One region of the Paenibacillus sp. HWE-109 genome, then DNA from elsewhere that is predicted to be linked to it. Evidence: a T-box and tRNA genes for the amino acid it is inferred to sense, from the RefSeq annotation. Region 1 holds a T-box; the other regions hold tRNA genes.

Evidence for each region. The T-box of region 1 lies ahead of tyrS (tyrosine--tRNA ligase). A T-box ahead of a tRNA ligase gene usually reads a tRNA of that ligase, here a tRNA-Tyr.
Region 2: it encodes a tRNA-Tyr, which carries the amino acid that the T-box ahead of tyrS (tyrosine--tRNA ligase) is inferred to sense. The anticodon was not compared.
Region 3: it encodes a tRNA-Tyr, which carries the amino acid that the T-box ahead of tyrS (tyrosine--tRNA ligase) is inferred to sense. The anticodon was not compared.

What each region holds. Positions count from the first base shown of each region.
Region 1 is NZ_CP091881.1:5,584,190-5,591,457, forward strand. It holds gene corA (magnesium/cobalt transporter CorA) at 1-652, shown strand, start outside; gene tyrS (tyrosine--tRNA ligase) at 724-1,980, opposite strand; T-box leader at 2,036-2,304, opposite strand; gene LOZ80_RS23770 (HRDC domain-containing protein) at 2,356-3,369, opposite strand; gene LOZ80_RS23775 (DUF3055 domain-containing protein) at 3,566-3,859, shown strand; gene LOZ80_RS23780 (hypothetical protein) at 3,918-4,235, shown strand; gene LOZ80_RS23785 (tagaturonate epimerase family protein) at 4,623-6,107, opposite strand; gene LOZ80_RS23790 (helix-turn-helix domain-containing protein) at 6,288-7,136, shown strand.
Region 2 is NZ_CP091881.1:8,177,201-8,184,468, reverse strand. It holds gene LOZ80_RS35410 (NUDIX hydrolase) at 1-335, opposite strand, end outside; gene LOZ80_RS35405 (ATPase) at 469-1,059, opposite strand; gene LOZ80_RS35400 (hypothetical protein) at 1,052-1,228, opposite strand; gene LOZ80_RS35395 (hypothetical protein) at 1,379-1,564, opposite strand; gene LOZ80_RS35390 (low molecular weight protein tyrosine phosphatase family protein) at 1,661-1,987, opposite strand; gene tenA (thiaminase II) at 2,005-2,685, opposite strand; tRNA gene LOZ80_RS35380 (tRNA-Gly) at 2,812-2,882, opposite strand; tRNA gene LOZ80_RS35375 (tRNA-Pro) at 2,898-2,974, opposite strand; tRNA gene LOZ80_RS35370 (tRNA-Arg) at 2,994-3,070, opposite strand; tRNA gene LOZ80_RS35365 (tRNA-Leu) at 3,088-3,173, opposite strand; tRNA gene LOZ80_RS35360 (tRNA-Cys) at 3,188-3,258, opposite strand; tRNA gene LOZ80_RS35355 (tRNA-Gly) at 3,268-3,339, opposite strand; tRNA gene LOZ80_RS35350 (tRNA-Leu) at 3,379-3,458, opposite strand; gene LOZ80_RS35345 (hypothetical protein) at 3,988-4,404, shown strand; tRNA gene LOZ80_RS35340 (tRNA-Lys) at 5,137-5,212, opposite strand; tRNA gene LOZ80_RS35335 (tRNA-Gln) at 5,224-5,295, opposite strand; tRNA gene LOZ80_RS35330 (tRNA-His) at 5,315-5,387, opposite strand; tRNA gene LOZ80_RS35325 (tRNA-Tyr) at 5,409-5,490, opposite strand; tRNA gene LOZ80_RS35320 (tRNA-Thr) at 5,505-5,580, opposite strand; tRNA gene LOZ80_RS35315 (tRNA-Asp) at 5,603-5,679, opposite strand; tRNA gene LOZ80_RS35310 (tRNA-Val) at 5,694-5,769, opposite strand; tRNA gene LOZ80_RS35305 (tRNA-Glu) at 5,795-5,869, opposite strand; tRNA gene LOZ80_RS35300 (tRNA-Ser) at 5,884-5,975, opposite strand; tRNA gene LOZ80_RS35295 (tRNA-Met) at 5,987-6,060, opposite strand; tRNA gene LOZ80_RS35290 (tRNA-Ser) at 6,090-6,177, opposite strand; tRNA gene LOZ80_RS35285 (tRNA-Asn) at 6,188-6,260, opposite strand; tRNA gene LOZ80_RS35280 (tRNA-Ala) at 6,266-6,341, opposite strand; tRNA gene LOZ80_RS35275 (tRNA-Ile) at 6,430-6,506, opposite strand; rRNA gene rrf (5S ribosomal RNA) at 6,563-6,679, opposite strand; rRNA gene LOZ80_RS35265 (23S ribosomal RNA) at 6,747-7,268, opposite strand, start outside.
Region 3 is NZ_CP091881.1:8,923,764-8,931,031, forward strand. It holds rRNA gene LOZ80_RS38320 (23S ribosomal RNA) at 1-807, shown strand, start outside; tRNA gene LOZ80_RS38325 (tRNA-Asn) at 883-958, shown strand; tRNA gene LOZ80_RS38330 (tRNA-Ser) at 962-1,053, shown strand; tRNA gene LOZ80_RS38335 (tRNA-Glu) at 1,069-1,143, shown strand; tRNA gene LOZ80_RS38340 (tRNA-Val) at 1,158-1,230, shown strand; tRNA gene LOZ80_RS38345 (tRNA-Met) at 1,291-1,367, shown strand; tRNA gene LOZ80_RS38350 (tRNA-Asp) at 1,403-1,479, shown strand; tRNA gene LOZ80_RS38355 (tRNA-Phe) at 1,502-1,577, shown strand; tRNA gene LOZ80_RS38360 (tRNA-Thr) at 1,594-1,669, shown strand; tRNA gene LOZ80_RS38365 (tRNA-Tyr) at 1,695-1,776, shown strand; tRNA gene LOZ80_RS38370 (tRNA-Trp) at 1,789-1,862, shown strand; tRNA gene LOZ80_RS38375 (tRNA-His) at 1,887-1,959, shown strand; tRNA gene LOZ80_RS38380 (tRNA-Gln) at 1,984-2,055, shown strand; tRNA gene LOZ80_RS38385 (tRNA-Gly) at 2,064-2,138, shown strand; tRNA gene LOZ80_RS38390 (tRNA-Cys) at 2,149-2,222, shown strand; tRNA gene LOZ80_RS38395 (tRNA-Leu) at 2,236-2,324, shown strand; tRNA gene LOZ80_RS38400 (tRNA-Leu) at 2,344-2,422, shown strand; gene LOZ80_RS38405 (sensor histidine kinase) at 2,555-4,351, shown strand; gene LOZ80_RS38410 (response regulator) at 4,326-5,942, shown strand; gene LOZ80_RS38415 (ABC transporter permease) at 6,137-7,111, shown strand; gene LOZ80_RS38420 (carbohydrate ABC transporter permease) at 7,147-7,268, shown strand, end outside.

The DNA.
Region 1 (7,268 bases):
AAGCAAACATGTCATTATCACCGTTACACGGCAGAAAATTAATGAAATCCGTGCCCTAAAGCCATTCCTCTGGGAAGAGGAAGTGAACAGCGCCGACCGATTCCTCTACCATCTCGTCGATCTTGTCGTCGATAATTACGTCGCCGTTGGCGATCGTATCGAGGCCAAGATTGAAAAGCTGGAAGAAGACATCCTCATGGCTACCAAGAAATCTCATTTGAATGAGATTATTGGGCTTCGTTCCGAAATTCTCTGGCTCAAAAAAGTGCTGGTTCCGCAGCGCGATGTCATTGGAACTTTAGGCAAGAAAGAACTTAGATTGATTGATCATCAATTGCAAAAGTATTTTGGCGATATTTATGAGAACGCCGTGAAAATCGTCGATACCTTCGATACGCTGCGCGATCTGATGGGCAACTTACGAGAGGCTTACCAGTCCAGCCTAGCGAACCGAGCGAATGATATCATGCGCGTCTTCACGGCGCTGACAACTATCTTCATGCCGCTAACCTTCATCACCGGCGTGTTCGGGATGAACTTCGATAATATTCTAGGACTGCATGTTGCTCATGGCGATGAATTTGTGCTAGCCTTCATGGGCGTACTAGGCATTGCGATGTATATCCTTTTCCGAAAAAAAGAATGGCTATGAACGAATCCGCGGAACACAAGATAAGGGCTTCTTGCAAGCAGCACGCTGCTAACAAGAAGCCCTTATCTGATTTAAACCAACTTAATTTGAATAAATTTACGTTTACCTACCTGCACAATATCTCCGTCACTCGGCTCAATTGATGCTTGAATATCCGTTATCTTTTGTTCATTGATCCTCACTGCACCCTGCTCCACGCTTCGTCTTGCATCGCCGTTAGAAACACTCATGCCCAGATTAACGAGAAGTTGAATGATGGAGAGCTGGCCGTTGGCCAGCTGACTAACAGGCAGCTGCCCTTCCTCCATTTCATCCGGCAATGCCTTCTTCTGAAAGACGGTTATGAAATGCTGCTCAGCTTCATCTGCCGCTTGTTCGTTATGGTACATGCGGACGTAGGATTTGGCCAGCTTCAGCTTTGCATCTCTTGGGTGGACCGTCCCTGCTTCCAAACCTTCCTTCAGCTTATCCAAGTCTTCATTGGACAACATCGTCGTCAACTCATAGTACTTGATCATGAGGGTATCTGGAATTGACATCGTTTTACCGAAAATATCGTTCGGGTGCTCATCGATGCCGATGTAATTGCGCAGACTCTTGCTCATCTTCTGGACACCATCGAGTCCTTCCAGCAGCGGCATCAGAATAGCCACCTGCCCTTCTTTCATCTCGTAAGCCCCTTGCAGTGTGCGGCCCATCAAAATATTGAAGGTCTGGTCGGTCCCCCCCAGTTCAATGTCTGTTTCAAGCGAAACCGAATCATAGGCCTGCATCAAGGGATAGAAAAACTCATGCACATGTATGGGCTGATTGGCTGCATATCTTTTGGCAAAATCGTCCCGTTCAAGCATGCGCGCTACCGTAACTTTGCCCGCCAGCTTGAGCACATCATCAAACTTCAGCGCTCCTAGCCAACTTGAATTGTAGTAAAAGGTCGTTTTGGTAAAATCCAAAATTTTGGTCAGTTGTGTCTGATAGGTCTGCGCATTATGCTGCACATCTTCCTCGGACAACTGTTTGCGCGTTTCCGATTTGCCTGTAGGATCCCCGATCCGCCCTGTGAAGTCGCCAATAATGAGCTGCACCTCATGCCCCAAATCCTGAAATTGCCGCAGTTTCTGCAAGACGACGGTATGACCGATGTGAATATCGGGAGCAGATGGGTCTAGCCCCAATTTCACTCTCAGGGGAATGCCAGTCACCACCGCTTTGATAATTTTCTGTTTGAGCGCTTCTTCCGGCACAATGCTAGCAGTACCTCGTTTGATGATGAGAAGCTGACGTTCTACTTCCTTCTGTTGTTCATCGGTTAACTGATTCCATGTCAACATATGATCCCTCCTCCTCCAAATGAGAACACAAAAAAGACAACCTCCTTGTCCACAAAGGGACGAGAAGATTGTCTCGCGGTACCACCCTAATTAAAGAGAACGATTTGCCAATTGCGCGCAAAAATTCCCTTTCACTTCGTTATTTAACGACAAATAAATGCCGGGTATAAGCTACTGGTGCCCTTGCGGACAGGTTCCCTTAACCAACTCAGAACTGTAATTCAGAACTATGCTTGCATCGGTTTGCACCTGACACCGACTCTCTGCAGCAGTGGCATTTCTCCTACTTAGGGCGCAGCCCCTGTTCGTCATCGCTTTGCTTGATATGTAGATTATTGATTATTTAAACACATTAGCTGACCGCTGTCAATCTTAGCTTGCCGCTTGCCCGCTAAGACTCTCTTTCTCCCTGCGGAAACGCAAGCGGAGCAGGCGCAGCCACTCGTAGGCTCGGTCGAGTTCTTTCCCTTTGAGCTCTTCCGTGCCGATCAGCCGCTGCAGCACTGGCTTCAGATACCGGTCACCTTCGGATTCAAAAGCGTTCCACGCTTTTATTTGCTCTTCGTCGGCGATCGAAATCAGTTCCGCTTCAACAAGCGGATCCATATCATAGCCCTCTCTGTCCAATTCCTCTACCCAGAGCAGAAGCTCCCGGCGAGGCATCGTTAAGACAGCCTGAAGGTCCCCTAAGCTGCCTCCGCCTGCCACGATTTCCAGCAGCTTGCGCTTGCTGACTTCGCGATCCAGCTCCATACGCAGCTTCTGCTCTTTCTGAGCGAGCAGCCATGCATCGAATTTGGCGGTATCGACACGCTTAGCCACCCAGTCTAGCGGAAAGCCGTTCGTACGCGTGTGCTCAGCTGTCAGCAGCAGCACGTCTGCCGCGTACATCGCCGTCTTCTGCTCGCCAAAGCCTGGGAGCTGCTGCAGCTCCTCCTTACTTTGCGGCAGGAAAACAGAGATCATCCGCAGCACACGGTTTGTGGCGAGGATGTACGGTGCTTTCCCCTCACGGGCAGCCTGCTCTCTTCGCCAAGCACGCAGTGATTCGTATACCTCTTCACTTGGATTCTCTTCACAGTAGTACGTCAGCATCTGCGACATTCTAGCCTTGCCGGACAACGTTTGTGCCGATTCCAAGTCCGTATGAACTAAGGGCCGAAAGCCAAATCTTACTTTCTCACGCAGCCCTTGACGGAAGGCACCCAGCATTTCATCCCAGCTTAATCCCTGGTACCATTCATCTTGCATCAGCTTGCCTGCTTGATCAGGCTCACTCCACAGGACACTCCAAATGCCTTGATCTTCGCCAATTGAGATTTGTGCTGATAGGACGCTATGATCCCCCATTTCCTTCTCCAATGTGTTCAAAAAAACAATGTTCATTCTTTCTCCTCCCAACGACACAAAATAGTTTCAGAAAACGAAAAAGCACCCAATCAGCGCTAGGCTGAAAAGGTGCTTCCCTCTTCCTAATATCCATATTGTACCATGTCTGTCAGATAGGCGCAAGATAAGTTTTGTTGACAGGCTGATATCGGTTATAATGAATTGCATACTAGAAAGAGAATGGAGGGCCCTTATGTCTGATTATGACTTTTTATACGATCATCAAGAAGAAACGACAACACGGTTCGTCTGTTTTGTTGGCAATGCTTTACACCGTTTCGATCTTGCCATTATGACTACAAGCCGTTTTTTCGGTAAAAAACTCGTGATCGATTTGCAATCCGGCCGCAGTGCTGTAATGGGTCCCGATGATTTGGCCGAAGAAGGCTACCTGGAGCATGTGTTCAAATTGAATGAAGAGCAAGCCCTGGAATTGAACGAATTCTTATCGCAAGTAATCGGTTCTATTCATTTTACGGATATTTAAGCTCTTCGCGGGGGACACTGGAAAAAGCTTGAGCAACCCTGAAAAGGAGGCTTTTTTCATGAGTAACGAATCGTCAGACCACAACCAAGAGCGGAATCCCGGCTTTATTTCGGAAGATCTAGATGCTTACACCGATCTCGAGACAGTCGAATCCCAGCGCAATGACCTAATCCCCGAAGAGTTTCCCGAGGGTCCCTACGGCACGAGCCTGCTAGCCGAATCCCTGGGCAAAAGCACACCATGGCGTAAGGATCAACGACCGCCTAATCGATTTTCCTATGAGAATCACGAGCTTCACGAGGGCTTGAAACGGGACTACCCCGGTGAAGATGATAATCGCAATGAACCAACTCTTGCAAACTCCTCGTCTGAATGAGGAAACTGTTTCAATGAAAAAGGAGCTAAGCGGCTTGTCTGCTTAGCTCCTTTTTTTGGGCGTCTACTGCTGCAAGCCTCAGAGCAGAAACCTTTTGAAACCGCGGTGAACACGTTCTTTAGATCAGCGCCCCTTACGAACTCAATACACTTTATTTGATCAAAATGGGGCATTTGAAAAATCTAATGAATCCCCGACACGTTATCTCAAGCAAACAATCACCATTCCGCCTACAAGCTGCTCAATAGCGCCATTTGAGTTCATTAGATTTTCAAAGTAGCCATTTTCTTGTCAATAAGCATCATACAGTTCATTAGAAGTGTACGGAATGATTGTGGGGGCGCGGGCGCTGGAGAGCCAACCTCCATAGTGCGAGGTCTATTCCTATTATTTGCCCAACAATTCCAAGTGACGGCCAATATGGTGGCGAAGTCCTGCGGCGAAGGCATCTTCTTGTTCAGCCAGCGTCTGGAAGAATTCGTCGGCAAATTGGTAGCTGCCATCCTCATTCTTCGCTTGCAAGAGAATGCCATACGTGATGTGCAGCAGCTGGCGGGCATTGTTTTCTTCCATATAACCCGGCAGATCCGCATCGCTCACTTCAGCCAGAGGGACGATAGCGTTGATGTCCGTTGTCACATGATAGTATGCTGTCGCTTCCTTGAAATGCTCGAACGCATATTGGTGCATGCGGCGGTAGAGGGATGGATTGACTTTCGCTACGACGCGCACCGCTTCAAGCCAGTTCGTACCGGCTGTTTTGATATGGAACAAACCGTTCGTGTATTGCCCGATCAGCGGGAAAACGCTGAATTTATCACTGCCGGAATGAATGCTTAGCTTGTATTCAAAGTGTACGGCTATCGCGGCATGGCTGGCCAACTCCCGCTCAAACTGCGCGATGTCGCCAATATAGTCGATTCCCTTCTGGAACTCGCCACAGAAGCGCGGCGCCATGCTGAAAATTGCAACCCCGCGATCGCGCAGCTCATTCGCCACCAAATAGTGCGCTTCCGGCGATGTCGGTGTCGCCGTCTCGTCGATGGAGATCTCGAAATCGACTGCGCGATCCAAGGTCACGATGTACTTGCGGAAGATCGCTTCCATGAAATTGATCGCAGCATCATAGATCAGCACATCTTTCTTCAGCGCTTCCGGCGTATACGCCAATGTCGCACCAGGCACATTCGGCGCTGACAGTAAGTAGCGTCCTTCATAATGGCTGCGCAGATTTGCCGGCAGCTGCTCATATTTGGCTGCAATTTCCGCTTCTGATAAGGATTCGATCGTATTATCAATATTTTCCGAGCAATCGAGTGTCAGCATCGTGAAACCAAGACGCAGCGCATACTCGATGTCTTCTTCTTTCTTCAAATGGTCGCCGTCAGCGCCATAACCATCCTTATAGCCTTCTTGGAGGACGGCATAAGCCGCAGCATCCAAGACATCCTCATACGTGCGTCCTGTTAAAGCAAGCTCACGAATGCTTTGCTGAGCTAGAACGGGACGAATATCTTTGCCGCGAATCGTTTGAATATGACCTGGGCTTGCAATGCCAAGTCGGTCGCCTAACCCCATCGTAGCGACCTGCGTACCGAAAGCTTGTGGCGCGGTGTAGGGCAGAAATTGATTAAGCAGCAGACGATTCTCATGGGATAAAGGCGCTATTTTGCCGCCATCCACGATCTCGCCTTGCAGTTGATCATAAAGATCGCCTTCACCAACAGCAATTAATTTCTTGCCAGCTTCTGTTCTTATCAGAGCAAGAGAAGTGCTGCCGACATGTGTAAAAGAGGCTTCGTATACATAGATATCAGGTGATGCGAATGCCGATATATTTCCCGATTGGATAGCTTCGATGAGTTGTTTCATGAGATAAATCCTCCTTTATATTTGCAAGCGTTTGCTGACTTCTTATACCTTAATCATATCGCAAGCAAGGAGCGTTTTCTCATCATCTATTCCTATTTTCCGCTAAAACTATTCATATCTTTCACTAAAAACATGCTATACTAGCTCCATAACGGATTAACGATCAAAGGAGTCCTCCCGATGTCCCGCACTGTCACTTATGGAAACGAAGAAGAAGGTCCCTTCTATATCCAACATATTCATCGGTCCGGTTCTTTTGAACGGACTCAGCATATGCATGATCTATTCGAGATTTATTATTTGTATGAAGGCGAACGCATGTATTTCATACGTGATCGTTCCTATCTGATTCTCCCTGGCGATCTGGTATTGATTAACCGGCGAGATGTTCATGCGACCTCTGATTCGGATAAACTTGGACATGCGCGGGTTGTGATCAATTTCAGCGACACTTTTCTGGGCAGTGCGCTCAAGGACGCTCCCTTCCTGCTCGATGCCATTACCCATAGAACGCCTGTATTGCGGCTTGATCTGCCTACCCGGCGCATAGTCGAAGATATTTTCGGCAAAATGGTTCATGAAGCCAAAGAAAATCAGCTCGGCCAAGATTTCGCGCTTGCGCATTATTTGGTTGAGCTGCTGCTGCTGACGGCCCGTTACATCCGTGTCCATCCCGTCACCTCGCCCGAGCACGTCTCTCCTTTGCATCGAAAAATATCGAATATCGTACGCCATATCAACACGCAATATGCAGAACCCGTGCGACTCGAAGAGCTCGCTGAGCGCTTTGAAATCAGCCCTGCTTATCTAAGCCGCATGTTCAAGGAAATCACCGGATTTTCGATGGTTGAGTATGTCAGTCTTGTTCGTGTGCAAGAAGCTCAAAGACTGTTAACCCAAACGAATATGAAAGTGATCGTCATCGCTGAGCAGGTCGGCTTCGGCTCGTTAGTCCAATTCGGACGCGTATTCCGCCAAATGACCAAAACGACTCCGCTGCGCTACCGGCAATCCCGCTACTTAGTTTGATAAGATAGGGTGTTGACTACATTGGCTTGTATCTCTGCCATCGCTATGATAATTCCACTTTTCCCGCTAAATAACGTCTAGCCGCTAATGACTTTCTCGCGTTCCATGGCCCAGCCGCTCTTCGCGACGCCT
Region 2 (7,268 bases), 2.6 Mb from region 1:
GAGATAATCCATCCACGCGGGTCGCGTCCCGGCTCACTGTAAACATTGAAATATTCGAGATGAACGTTGGCCACGCCTGTTTCCTCTTTCAATTCACGCGCAGCGCAGGCATGCACCGTCTCCGTCTCAAGTGTAAATCCCCCTGGCAGAGCCCACATGCCTTCATAGGGCCAGATCTTCCGCTGAATTAACATAACGTTTAACTCACGGGTCGGCAGTGATTTCTTCCGTGTATTTCTATCTTTGGATATGATCGTAAAGATGGCGATGTCAGTTGGCGCTCCATCAGGTGTTCGGTAATTGCTTGCAGAATAGTTGGATTCGTTGTCGACCATTTTGGTTCACCAGCCTGGTTTGATTATTTCATTTTGATATTATCATTATGACATAATTAAAGGGTTTGTCAATGGGTGTTGGGAAAATAAAGAAAAATAACCCAATTCCCCACACACGGCTATGGGAATTGAGTTATTGAGATTGTAATTGATGAAGAATAGGAGTTACCCAATTTGGCAAGCTGCTGTTTCTGTACTTTAGATCTCCTCTGTCTATTTCAAGAACAATTTCTCCGCTTAAAGAACTATTGTCGATGACTATGAGGTTATCTATAAGATTCATATGGGTAAGTAAATTTTCAAATGAAGTATGATGACGGCGCAGAATATCCTTCGTAGGAATTTGGTGTCCGCCATTCTTAACCCTAATCGCCACACGTTGAATATTTAGGTTAGGATCTCCAAGGCCCACGTAAAACGTGATGATTTCAAAGTTATTTGCTTTTGCTTCTTTAATAAGACGTAGAGCATATCCGCCGGACAAGGTAGTTTCTATTGAGAAATCCCGAAAATTATGAATACATTCTCTAGCTAAACGAATCGCTTCCTTACCTGCTGATACCCGAGCAATTTCTGGTTGATGGGGATTAATACGTCTGGCCAGTGCATCTGGATCTATATTAACGCTTATCCCTATTCGATCAATTATTAAGTTTCTAATCGTACTTTTGCCGCTACCATTATTGCCAGCAAAGATGAAAAGTGTTGCTTTCGATTCACGCATATTCTTGATTCTCTTGGGGCAAAATTTCCTTTATTCCATTCGTATATTCTTTCACCAGTCGCCCTGACAAGTCTTTATAGACCACATAAGTTCCATTGGCTTTAGCATCAAGCTTTGCGCGCTCTCCTGTCAGCTTGATTAATTTATTTAAATCATCATTTCGTTCCATATATAATACCTCCAGTTTCATTTAGATTAGAATAGATCTCAATTATAGCATTCAATTATTTTGCAACAAAGAATTATAAATTCACTTCACTCTGCAAACAAAAACGGCCCATCCGCCCAAGCGAATAAGCCGCCTACCTATCTAAATCCTCTAACTGACCACCACACCTCTACAGTATTTGCATACATCCGCATCAATTGCAATTTCCTCATTACAATAGGCACACGGCTTATGTGTTTTCAAATCAGGTGATTCTGTTACTTTGCGCTTCCTCACACTTGCCAAAACCAATAAACCAATGACAACAATGACGACGGCCACCAACCAATAAATCATTCGTGAAACACCTCCTAGTTGATAAACAACTTTCTGATGGTTCCGTCTATGTATATTCGGCTAGCCTTGTCCATTAGTCATCTCTGCAAAATTAATTCACACCAAGTCGATATACTCCGCAACCCGCGATTCCAAAATTTCTATCAGCTCTTCATCCATGAAGGGATAGTCATCTGGAATATCCAGGCATATTAGTTTTTTATCCCCCAACATATCTCCAAATTTCTCGGTTATACGTCTAACATGTTTCTTCTCCATAGCAAAAATAACATCAGCCCAGCCTACGTGACCACTGGTGATTCTAACTCTTGCTTGTTCTTCCGTCCCTACTGACCGAACATCCAATCCTGCTTGTCCCGCGAATATTTTCTCAGCGGTTAAGCTTCGCCATTTATTCCTACTACATACGAAAAGAACTTTGATTATTGCTCTGTCATCCCTCATGTTGACGAGCCTACAGGCCACATCTGCCCCTGATAAGCCATCTCCCAGAACATCGTTTCATACCGCGTCGCATTTAAGAATATCGTCTCCAGTCTGGCCAAATCGTCCCCTGATTTCCCTTCCGCCAAACGATCCATTAAACGAATGCACCACTGGGCTAGCTCGCCAAACTCCTCGGAACTATACATTCGGACCCACTCCCCATAGTCAGGGTGATCCGCGGCGCCTGGTATTTCTTTGAGCATCACACCAATCTCCCAATAACTCCACATGCAAGGAAGCAGAGCAGCGGTCAATTCAGCCAACGATCCGTTCTGTGCAGCATGAAGCATATAATGCGAATAGGCTAACGTGATAGGTGAAGGCTCCGTCTTCTCCAATTCCTCTTCTGTAATGCCGAACTGTGCCGCGTAGGACCGATGCAATTCCATTTCCTCATGAAGAATCGAGTGCAGCAGGGCTGCAAATTCGCCCATGGTCTTCAAATCCGTCGCTTTCACTGCGCCGAGTGCAAACAATTTCGCATAATCAATCAAATATAAATAATCCTGTATCATATAAAAGCGAAATTTATCACGATCTAAAGTACCTTGCCCGAGTTCCTGAACAAATGGATGCAGCTGAGTCTGACGCCAAGCGTCCTGGTATTTATCTACCAAATGTTGTGTGAATGACATATCGATATCTCCTTTTATTCGTTTATGACTAGTGCAAACGTATAGGATTCGACGAGTTGAACAAATTTCCTGTTAAAGGCAATTGTCTATACAATAAAAAAACCACCCTAAGGTGGTCTTTCTGTAAGCGGGCGGCGGGAATCGAACCCGCGCGATCAGCTTGGAAGGCTGAAGTTCTACCATTAAACTACGCCCGCGCGTTATGAAATTGATGGTCGGGACGACACGATTTGAACATGCGACCCCCTGCTCCCAAAGCAGGTGCTCTACCAAGCTGAGCTACGTCCCGAAGCCAAACAGGTTGAAGATGGCGCGCCCTGAGAGATTCGAACTCCCGACCTTTTGATTCGTAGTCAAATACTCTATCCAGCTGAGCTAAGGGCGCATATGTTGTTGGGATAATGCCGAAGACCGGACTTGAACCGGTACGATAGTCACCTATCGCAGGATTTTAAGTCCTGTGCGTCTGCCGATTCCGCCACTCCGGCTTGCATAAGTAATAAGGCGCTACCCAGATTCGAACTGGGGGTAAAGCTTTTGCAGAGCTCTGCCTTACCACTTGGCTATAGCGCCAAATTAAAAAGCGGAAGACGGGGATCGAACCCGCGACCCTCGCCTTGGCAAGGCGATGCTCTACCGCTGAGCCACTTCCGCAGGGTACCTCACGAAGTATGAATACTTCTGAGGATTTAATGCGCGTAGAGGGACTTGAACCCCCACGGTCACCCGCTAGATCCTAAGTCTAGTGCGTCTGCCAATTCCGCCATACGCGCATGTTGTAAAATTCTTTCACGGATTGGTACCGCGCTTTATTCGATGCCCCACGCTAGATCCTACTATTCAGAATTTGTTTCGGTCAGCGGAATCTCGTATGAAGTGCATCTCTTAACCGCGAAAAGTAATATACCATGAGGGGGGCGGATGAGTCAACTATCGTATTGATGGACAGAAAAAAAAACAAAGAAATAACACTTATATGTGAATTTTCCCGACTCTTCGTTTACCGAATGCTTTCCTTAAATCGAGCAACGCCTATGTTCTCCAATTTGTTATACAACTCTTTCTTAATCGTATATTTACTTGAAATATTAACCATCTTAGGATTTATTCTAGCGTTGTTACGATCTAATTAATAACTACATATTTTCGACAATTGTAGCAATTGTGTATCTAGCAAATGGTTCCACCGGACTATTTATGTAAATAGATGGAAGTGATATATTTGGTTGGAATTATATAACTAAATTTGGGAGAGTGATAGCTTTGCTAAAGAAATTTTAAAAAAAATTAGTAGTGGGAGTTTTGGCTGGTGCAATATCTTTGGTTGGAGCCACAACCTCAGCTTTTGCTTATGATGGATGGGCAGACTCGATTGCAACAGCTTATTCGCTAAATGGACCACTAAGCGGTGTCTCTACAACAATCAATGCATCTGATGATGTAGACTGGTATTCTTGGACAAATGATACTGGAAGCAATGCTAGCTGGAATGCAACACTACAATCTCCAGCAGGCTTAAACTACGACATGCATATGGTTTTACGTACCGGTACTCAATATCTGTCATTGGGTTCAGCCGGTGATCAGGGACCAGGTGGATTAGATTGGCCTGGCGGAACTATTCAAGCAGGTGATACTATATATTTTCAAATCAGAGGGCAAAAAGGATCTGACTGGTCCACGAGTGCATTATATACTTTTAATATCAATCACCCTTAATTCTTAAAAAGAGCACTCCATTCGGAGTGCTTTCTCTTTTGTATATTCATAGCCCACCAAGAATCCATTCTAAGTTGTTATTACGTTCATACTTGCGATGTCCCTTAGAATAGCCACCTCTGGAGAGCTGAGAGTTTACATTTTCTTCTGTCTCTTCCAAACGATCGAGTGGCAAGCGTTTGCGGTACACGAACACTTCACAGGTATATATTAACCGACGTAGTCTTAACATCTGTTTTAAACTTCGATTCGACGTCATTCTGCGTGACTTCTAGTAGCCTGTATGCACCAAGATAGCGGTTTATGTCCGCGAGACGCTTGTAAATAAGATTTCGTCTCAAGTGTCAAATTACGCTCTTTACAGTTCTCTACAGTTCTATAGATAGATTCTCATAGCTGAGTCCATGCTGACTGATTCAGACGATAATTATACGGGCTGTTTCCCCTATAAATTCATTGATTGTGTTCAATGTACGTAATCTTACGAATTATAAAAATAAAAAAGCCTCCTAATCCGTAGTGCCTACGGTTAAGAAGCGCAATTGCGTTTTAATTTAGCGTATTTCCGGTTAGGAGACATTTAAAAAACGGTCATATAGCGAACCTTTTGAAGTACAATCCTAAGTCTAGTGCGTCTGCCAATTCCGCCATACGCGCGCATGTTAATGCTGGGGCCCCCGAAAAGTAATCGGAATTCCCTTCGAAGCTTTCACTTCACTTTTTGGGGTAAAGTGGTGAGTCATGTAGGATTCGAACCTACGACACCCTGATTAAAAGTCAGGTGCTCTACCAACTGAGCTAATGACTCATAAGAAGATACTGGGGATCAAGGATTTGAACCTTGGCATGACGGAGTCAAAGTCCGTTGCCTTACCGCTTGGCTAATCCCCAATATAGGTTAAAAATAATGGGCGGACGACGGGACTTGAACCCGCGAATGCTGGATCCACAAACCAGTGCGTTAACCCCTTCGCCACGACCGCCACACTATAAAATTAGGTATATGGAGGCTGATGGATTCGAACCACCGAACTCGGAGAGAGCAGATTTACAGTCTGCCGTGTTTAGCCACTTCACTAAGCCTCCATATTAAAGCCTTGTGGTGCCGTCGAGAGGACTTGAACCCCCAACCTACTGATTACAAGTCAGTTGCTCTACCAGTTGAGCTACAACGGCATAATTCTTACTTTGGTAAAAATGGCGGAGCTGACGGGATTCGAACCCGCGGTCTCCTGCGTGACAGGCAGGCATGTTAGGCCACTACACCACAGCTCCAAATAGGTTGAAAATGGTGGAGGCTGACGGGATCGAACCGCCGACCCTCTGCTTGTAAGGCAGATGCTCTCCCAGCTGAGCTAAGCCTCCATGGGATAAGAAATTAGGGAATTAATGGTGACCCGTAGGGGACTCGAACCCCTGTTACCTCCGTGAAAGGGAGGTGTCTTAACCACTTGACCAACGGGCCTTATAAGAAATTACTGGCGGAGAGAGAGGGATTCGAACCCTCGCACCACTTACGCAGTCTAACCCCTTAGCAGAGGGTCCCCTTATAGCCACTTGGGTATCTCTCCAATTTAATTAATAGCGGCAGAGGGGCTCGAACCCCCGACCTTACGGGTATGAACCGTACGCTCTAGCCAGCTGAGCTACGCCGCCAAGAAATCAAACTTGTGTATGAAATGAGACGGAGAAGGAGGGATTCGAACCCTCGAGACGCTTGTGACGCCTACACGATTTCCAATCGTGCTCCTTCGGCCGCTCGGACACTTCTCCTAGAAAGGTACTCCCCGAACAGGACTCGAACCTGTGACAACTCGATTAACAGTCGAGTGCTCTACCAACTGAGCTATCAGGGAACATTTGGTGGAGCCAAGCGGGATCGAACCGCTGACCTCCTGCTTGCAAGGCAGGCGCTCTCCCAGCTGAGCTATGGCCCCTCGTAAGTTATTGACCGCATAGTTATGGGGCCCCCGAAAAAGTAATCGGAATTACCTACGAAGCTTAGCTTCACTTTTTGGGGAATATTGGTGGGCCCTAGTGGACTCGAACCACCGACCTCACCCTTATCAGGGGTGCGCTCTAACCAGCTGAGCTAAGGGCCCCTATAAGATAAGCACGCTTACAGGGTAGCAAAAAAAATACCCACTAGGGGTAAACTGCTTGGCAACGTTCTACTCTCCCAGAACCCTGCGGTTCAAGTACCATCGACGCTGGAGGGCTTAACGGTCGTGTTCGAGATGGGAACGCGTGGGTCCCCTCCGCCATCATCACCAAACAGTCAAAGCGTGATTTGCGCCTTGAAAACTAGATACGAAACGTGCGTAAAGTAACATTTAGGTTTATTGGTTAAGCCCTCGACCGATTAGTATTCGTCAGCTGCATACGTTGCCGCACTTCCACCTCGAACCTATCAACCTCGTCGTCTACAAGGGGTCTTACATACTGGGAAATCTCATCTTGAGGGGGGCTTCGCGCTTAGATGCTTTCAGCGCTTATCCCCTCCGTACATAGCTACCCAGCTATGCCTCTGGCGAGACAACTGGTACACCAGCGGTACGTCCATCCCGGTCCTCTCGTACTAAGGACAGCTCCTCTCAAATTTCCTACGCCCGCGACAGATAGGGACCGAACTGTCTCACGACGTTCTGAACCCAGCTCGCGTACCGCTTTAATGGGCGAACAGCCCAACCCTTGGGACCTACTTCAGCCCCAGGATGCGATGAGCCGACATCGAGGTGCCAAACCTCCCCGTCGATGTGGACTCTTGGGGGAGATAAGCCTGTTATCCCCAGGGTAGCTTTTATCCGTTGAGCGATGGCCCTTCCATTCGGTACCACCGGATCACTAAGTCCGACTTTCGTCCC
Region 3 (7,268 bases), 3.3 Mb from region 1:
TTGATATTGGACTTTGGTACGATCTGTACAGGATAGGTGGGAGCCTTTGAAGCCTGAGCGCCAGCTTGGGTGGAGGCGCCGTTGGGATACCACCCTGATCGTATCGGAGTTCTAACCTGGTACCGTGATCCGGTATGGGGACAGTGTCAGGTGGGCAGTTTGACTGGGGCGGTCGCCTCCTAAAATGTAACGGAGGCGTTTAAAGGTTCCCTCAGAATGGTTGGAAATCATTCGCAGAGTGCAAAGGCATAAGGGAGCTTGACTGCGAGACCTACAAGTCGAGCAGGGACGAAAGTCGGACTTAGTGATCCGGTGGTACCGAATGGAAGGGCCATCGCTCAACGGATAAAAGCTACCCTGGGGATAACAGGCTTATCTCCCCCAAGAGTCCACATCGACGGGGAGGTTTGGCACCTCGATGTCGGCTCATCGCATCCTGGGGCTGAAGTAGGTCCCAAGGGTTGGGCTGTTCGCCCATTAAAGCGGTACGCGAGCTGGGTTCAGAACGTCGTGAGACAGTTCGGTCCCTATCTGTCGCGGGCGTAGGAAATTTGAGAGGAGCTGTCCTTAGTACGAGAGGACCGGGATGGACGTACCGCTGGTGTACCAGTTGTCTCGCCAGAGGCATAGCTGGGTAGCTATGTACGGAGGGGATAAGCGCTGAAAGCATCTAAGCGCGAAGCCCCCCTCAAGATGAGATTTCCCAGTATGTAAGACCCCTTGTAGACGACGAGGTTGATAGGTTCGAGGTGGAAGTGCGGCAACGTATGCAGCTGACGAATACTAATCGGTCGAGGGCTTAACCAATAAACCTAAATGTTACTTTACGCACGTTTCGTATCTAGTTTTCAAGGAATAAATCCTTGTCATAAGTTTTCCTATTCCCTGATAGCTCAGTTGGTAGAGCACTCGACTGTTAATCGAGTTGTCACAGGTTCGAGTCCTGTTCGGGGAGCCATATGGAGAGGTGTCCGAGCTGGCCGAAGGAGCACGATTGGAAATCGTGTAGGCGTCACAAGCGTCTCGAGGGTTCGAATCCCTCTCTCTCCGCCACTATCTTTCTAGCAAGGCCCGTTGGTCAAGTGGTTAAGACACCTCCCTTTCACGGAGGTAACAGGGGTTCGAGTCCCCTACGGGTCACCATTCATTACTCCCATGGAGGCTTAGCTCAGCTGGGAGAGCATCTGCCTTACAAGCAGAGGGTCGGCGGTTCGATCCCGTCAGCCTCCATCAAGTTTTACTTTTAAAGTGAGACTTGCAAAGCATGGAAACGTGAATTATAATTAACGACGCGGGGTGGAGCAGCCCGGTAGCTCGTCGGGCTCATAACCCGAAGGCCGCAGGTTCAAATCCTGCCCCCGCAACCAATTCATCTTCTGCAAGAAGATATTGTACTTAGCATGGAGCTGTGGTGTAGTGGCCTAACATGCCTGCCTGTCACGCAGGAGACCGCGGGTTCGAATCCCGTCAGCTCCGCCATTTTTCTTCAAAAAGTAAGCAAGGCTTTGTAGCTCAGTCGGTAGAGCAGAGGACTGAAAATCCTCGTGTCGGCGGTTCGATTCCGTCCAAAGCCACCATTTCTTAATTAAATAAGCCGTTGTAGCTCAACTGGTAGAGCAACTGACTTGTAATCAGTAGGTTGGGGGTTCAAGTCCTCTCGACGGCACCACAAAGAATCAAAGGTTTTACATCATGGAGGCTTAGTGAAGTGGCTAAACACGGCAGACTGTAAATCTGCTCTCTCCGAGTTCGGTGGTTCGAATCCATCAGCCTCCATTTACTTTTTCTAGGGGCATAGTTTAAGGGTAGAACAAAGGTCTCCAAAACCTTTGGTGTGGGTTCAATTCCTGCTGCCCCTGCCAAAAAAGTAAAAACTTAATATTGTGGCGGTCGTGGCGAAGGGGTTAACGCACTGGTTTGTGGATCCAGCATTCGCGGGTTCAAGTCCCGTCGTCCGCCCATTATTACCAACATGCAAGATAATGGGGATTAGCCAAGCGGTAAGGCAACGGACTTTGACTCCGTCATGCCAAGGTTCAAATCCTTGATCCCCAGTTTTATATGCGGAAGTGGCTCAGCGGTAGAGCATCGCCTTGCCAAGGCGAGGGTCGCGGGTTCGATCCCCGTCTTCCGCTCCATTATTACTAAGGCGCCATAGCCAAGTGGTAAGGCAGAGCTCTGCAAAAGCTTTACCCCCAGTTCGAATCTGGGTGGCGCCTCCACATTATCTTATTAGCCGGAGTGGCGGAATCGGCAGACGCACAGGACTTAAAATCCTGCGGTAGGTGACTACCGTACCAGTTCAAGTCTGGTCTTCGGCACCATTGATTTACAACTTTATATGCCGGCATGGCGGAATGGCAGACGCGCTCGACTCAAAATCGAGTCCGAAAGGGTGGAGGTTCGAGTCCTCTTGCCGGTATAGAAGAAGAAGCTCATGAAATCAATTGATTTCATGAGCTTTTTTATTTGTCTTGACGGTTGTCCATTACGAAGGTTACCCTATAAGTGATTATTTGGGAGAACATGTCAGCCGCAAAGGATGCGATCGTGATTGAATTGGAGAAAATCTCTTACTTTTAAGTTTGTGGCCGGATTTGTGATTATTATTTCTCCACTTATTATTTTCTTGTACTATAATAACCATTACGCGATTAGCGTTGTAAGGGAGCAAGTCTCAGGAGCCAACAGAAACCTATTGGCGGATTATGTGAAGCAAGTGGATAAGCAGATGAAGGAAATCAATAATTATTTGAATTTGGTCAACGATCGTGAGCCAGACGTGAATCTCTTGAATTTCATGGAATATGGCACGGATGATTATATGCTGACAAAGCAAAAGATTTTCACGCGGTTTCAGGTGGATTTGGGATACTTCCAAGTGATTGACACCATTTTTTTGTATAATATCAAGGATAAAGATATTGTGCTGAATACACGATCTGACTATTACTTGAACGAGAAAGTGATCGCAGATTACATAGAAGCGAATCCCAAAGACGACGAGATGCAGAAGATTGGTTCTTGGCAGCTCATTAAGGTGGGCGATGAGACTGCGTTCCTCAAATTAATCCGCAACAATAATTTAGTGGTTGGATGTTGGATTAAGGCGAACACCGTGGCTGAGCCTTTGAAGTTTTTGGATGTGGAGAACAGCGGCGGCGGGGCTGCACTGATGAGTTTGGATGGCGAGGTGGCATCGGGCACCAAATTGACGGAGCAGCAAATTGCAATGGCAGCCAAAATGCCAGAGCCTCAAGAAAAGCCGTATCAATCTGTAACCGATTACAAGAATGAACTGTCATATTTACTGGTAGCTATTCCAGCAACGATGGTACCAATCAAGTATGTTGTTCTTATTCCGGAAGCCAGTATGCTGAAGAATTTGCCCTTTTTCCGGTTGGCAATCTATATGATTCCACTTGGCGGGCTGCTGATTTTATCCTTTTACTTCATATTTGTTAGAAAAGTATTGCTTACACCGATGAAGAAGCTCATCCGAGGGATGCAGCGGATTACCCGTGGGGATTGGGATGTTCAACTTGAGCCGGACAATACGACGGAGTTTGCTTTTGTAATACGCACGTTCAATAATATGGTCGGAGAAATTTCCAATCTGAAAATTGATATCTATGAGCAACAGCTGCTTACGAAAGAGGCCGAATTTAAACATTTGCAGGTGCAGATTAAACCGCATTTTTACTTGAATACGTTGAATATTATCACAAGCCTCGCGGCAACTAAGCAATACGATGTTATTCAGAAAATGGCCCGTTACTTGGCTGAATACTTCCGGTTTAATATTACAACATCAAGAAGAACGGTGACCGTGGAGGCGGAGATCAAGCATATTCAGAATTACTTGGAAATTCAGAAGCTTCGCTTCCCAGGCAAGCTTACTTATGAGATCAATCTTCCAGATGAGCTAGGTCACTGTTCGATTCTTCCGCTCACGATTCAAACGTTGGTAGAGAATTCAATTATTCATGGTTTCATGAATCGCCGTGAGCTTTTTATGATCAAGATTGAAGTGAGAGAAGTCATGCTTGTGAAAGACGGCGTTGAAGCGAAGACCATTTGGGTGCAAGTGAAGGATAATGGCGTCGGTTTTAAGCCGGAGATCCTCGATAAGCTGCGAATGAATCGCTGGCATGAACATGCGGGTGAAGAAGGACATCTGGGTCTCCAGAATGTGTTATTAAGACTGCAGATGCGCTATGGGGACCGTGCACAATTGGTATTCAGCAATGATGTGGCAGACAAGGGGGCAATTGTCCAAATCGCTATTCCCGCAATCTATGTGGAAGATGAGGCTGAGATGAACGATGACATACCAGATATTGGTCGTTGATGATGAGTTTTATGCCGTACAGGGAGTTACTCAGGGGATTGAGTGGGCTTTCCTCGGAATCGAACAAGTCTATGAGGCGTTAGATGCAGAAGAAGCGAAGATGAGGCTCGTACAGTCTCATATCGATGTTATGATTTGCGATATTGAGATGCCGAACATGAACGGGCTTGAGCTTATTAAATGGGTGAAGGAACATTCCCCATGGACGGAGACCATATTCCTGACAGGGCATGCGGATTTTTCGTATACGCGAACTGCGCTGCAATCGGGATCTTTTGATTATATGTTGAAGCCTTTTGACTATGAGGAATTGAAAGATGTTGTCAGGCGGGCGCTCGAGAAGATTCAGGAGTCTAGGGAAGCGCAAAGCTTTCATGAGATTCAGCAAAGATACTATGCTTTATTTCAAACGCATAAACCATTGCTGGAGGAAAAGTTTTGGCAGGATCTCTTGGCCAGGCGGATTCCGCCATCCCGCTCGTCGTTAGAATCGCTCATTGCTTTGTATGAGCTGAGTTTTGCGCCAGAGAGCCGCGTACTGCCTGTGCTGATCTCTGTGGAGCTGTGGAAGAAGGAGTTGAGCGCACGCGACGAAGACATTATGGAGTATGCGCTTCGCAACGCCGCAGGGGAATTGATCTTAGGCAGTGACGCTGGGGCAGTCCTGCAGGACCGCAGCGGCAATAACCTGGTGCTGTTCTACCTGCCACCGGAACAATCATTCGATCGGGGCGATCTTGCCGAGCGGTGTGAACATTATATTCGTTCCTGCAACGAATATTTCTTTTGTGATTTAAGCTGCTATGTCGGAGAAGCTACAGAGTTTGGCAGTCTATTGGAAATGTACGTGCAGTTATTGGAAGCTGAACGAAGCAATGTTACTGAGTCTAATAGTGTTATCCCTTTTGACGAACAGCGCGAGTCGTCTGGACAGGTGCTAATGATTCCTTGGGTATCAGGAATTTCCGTTTTCTTTGATCTCGGCAGCAGGGAAGATGTCCTGCGTAAGCTGGATGAAATCTTTGCGATGTTGGAGACTGAGCCAAGTCTAACGATCGAAACGTTGGAATCTTCGTATCACGCTTTACTGCACATGATCTTTCAAGTGTTTCATAAACGTGGTCTCACCCTTCAGGATGTCTTCGCGCCACGCGATCTGTCCGATAGTGCCTCGGTGACACGTTCATTATTGCAATTCAAAGTATGGTGTTACCGTGTCATATTAAATGGGATGGATTTCGTTATTAATAATGAAAAAGGCGAGGCTTCGGTCATTCAGAAGATCTCCTCCTATATTGACGATCATTTGCGTGAAGATATTACGCGGGAGCAAATTGCCGAATATGTTCATTTTAACCCGGCGTATTTGTCTCGACTCTTTAAGAAGGAAACGGGCAGCTCGCTAACGGATTATATTTTGGTCAAACGGATGGAAAAATCGAAGGAATTATTGATCTCTTCCCAGCTCAAGATTGGTGATATCGCAGAGATTGTGGGATACGAGAACATCCCTTATTTTACCAAGATGTTCAAGAAATCAACCGGTCGAACGCCCAGAGAGTATCGCAAGGAACAATCTACTTCCACATAAGCAAGGGGCCATTTCAATAGGAAGTGGCTCTTTTTTTTGCACAAAAGGAAGAAATCGGATGCGAAAAGTAACAAAAGTAGCAGAAATGAGGTCACAATCGGTTATAGAGCAGATGTTCATTCACTTCTATAATAAAGACATAAGAGAGAGAAACACACGGCCATACGAACTCAGAGCAGATAGGGGGAAGATCAATGAGCAAAGCAGTAACCGAGCAATTATCTGCGAAGATCAGCGATCCCGCGCAAGTCAGACCAAAGAAAGTCAGCTATTTTTCTCAGAAGAAAGCCTTATATTTTATGCTTATTCCAGGTGTGCTGTATTTACTGCTTAACAATTATTTGCCGATGTTCGGCATTCTCATTGCTTTCAAGAAAATCAATTATACGGATGGTATTTTTGGAAGCCCATGGGCAGGATTCGAGAACTTCAAATATTTGTTCGCAACGGCAGACGCATGGACGATTACTAGAAATACCCTGCTCTACAACGCCGTATTTATCGTGTTAAATTTGGTCTTCGGTGTCGCCATTGCGATATTGTTGAATGAAGTGAAACAAAAACTTTTATCTAAATTTTATCAATCGGTCGTGTTTCTGCCTTATTTCTTGTCCATGGTAGTTGTCGGTTATGTGGTTCTTGGATTTCTGAGTATGGAAACGGGATTTATCAACAAATCCATTCTGGAACCATTAGGTTTCGAGGGGATTGATTGGTACTCGGAAGCGAGTTATTGGACGCTCATTCTGCCAATCGTTAATACCTGGAAATATGTCGGCTACTCATCGGTTATTTACTTGGCGGCGATTGTCGGCTTTGATCAGGAGTTATATGAAGCCGCTACACTTGATGGAGCAAGCAAGATGCAGCAGTTCCGCTACATTACGATCCCGCTGTTGTATCCGCTCATCATTATTACGACTTTACTGGCTATCGGCCGGATTTTCTACTCGGACTTTGGACTATTCTACCAAGTTCCTTTGAACTCAGGAACGTTGTTCCCGACAACGAATGTTATCGACACCTACGTGTATCGAACGTTTTTAATTAACGGTGATATCGGCATGTCATCTGCTGCTGGGCTGTATCAAGCGATCGTTGGTTTTATTCTCATCCTTGCCAGTAATATGCTTGTCCGCAGGGTCAGCAAAGAAAATGCCTTATTTTAAACCATATTCGAGCTCAGTTCTAGGGGGTAAACAAGATGTCACAAGCATCTGTACAAAATAAAAAGGTCAGCGGACTCGACATATTCGTCCATCTTCTCTTCATCGTCATTTCCATCTTGTGTATCGCGCCTCTCATCTTGGTGATATCGGTTTCTTT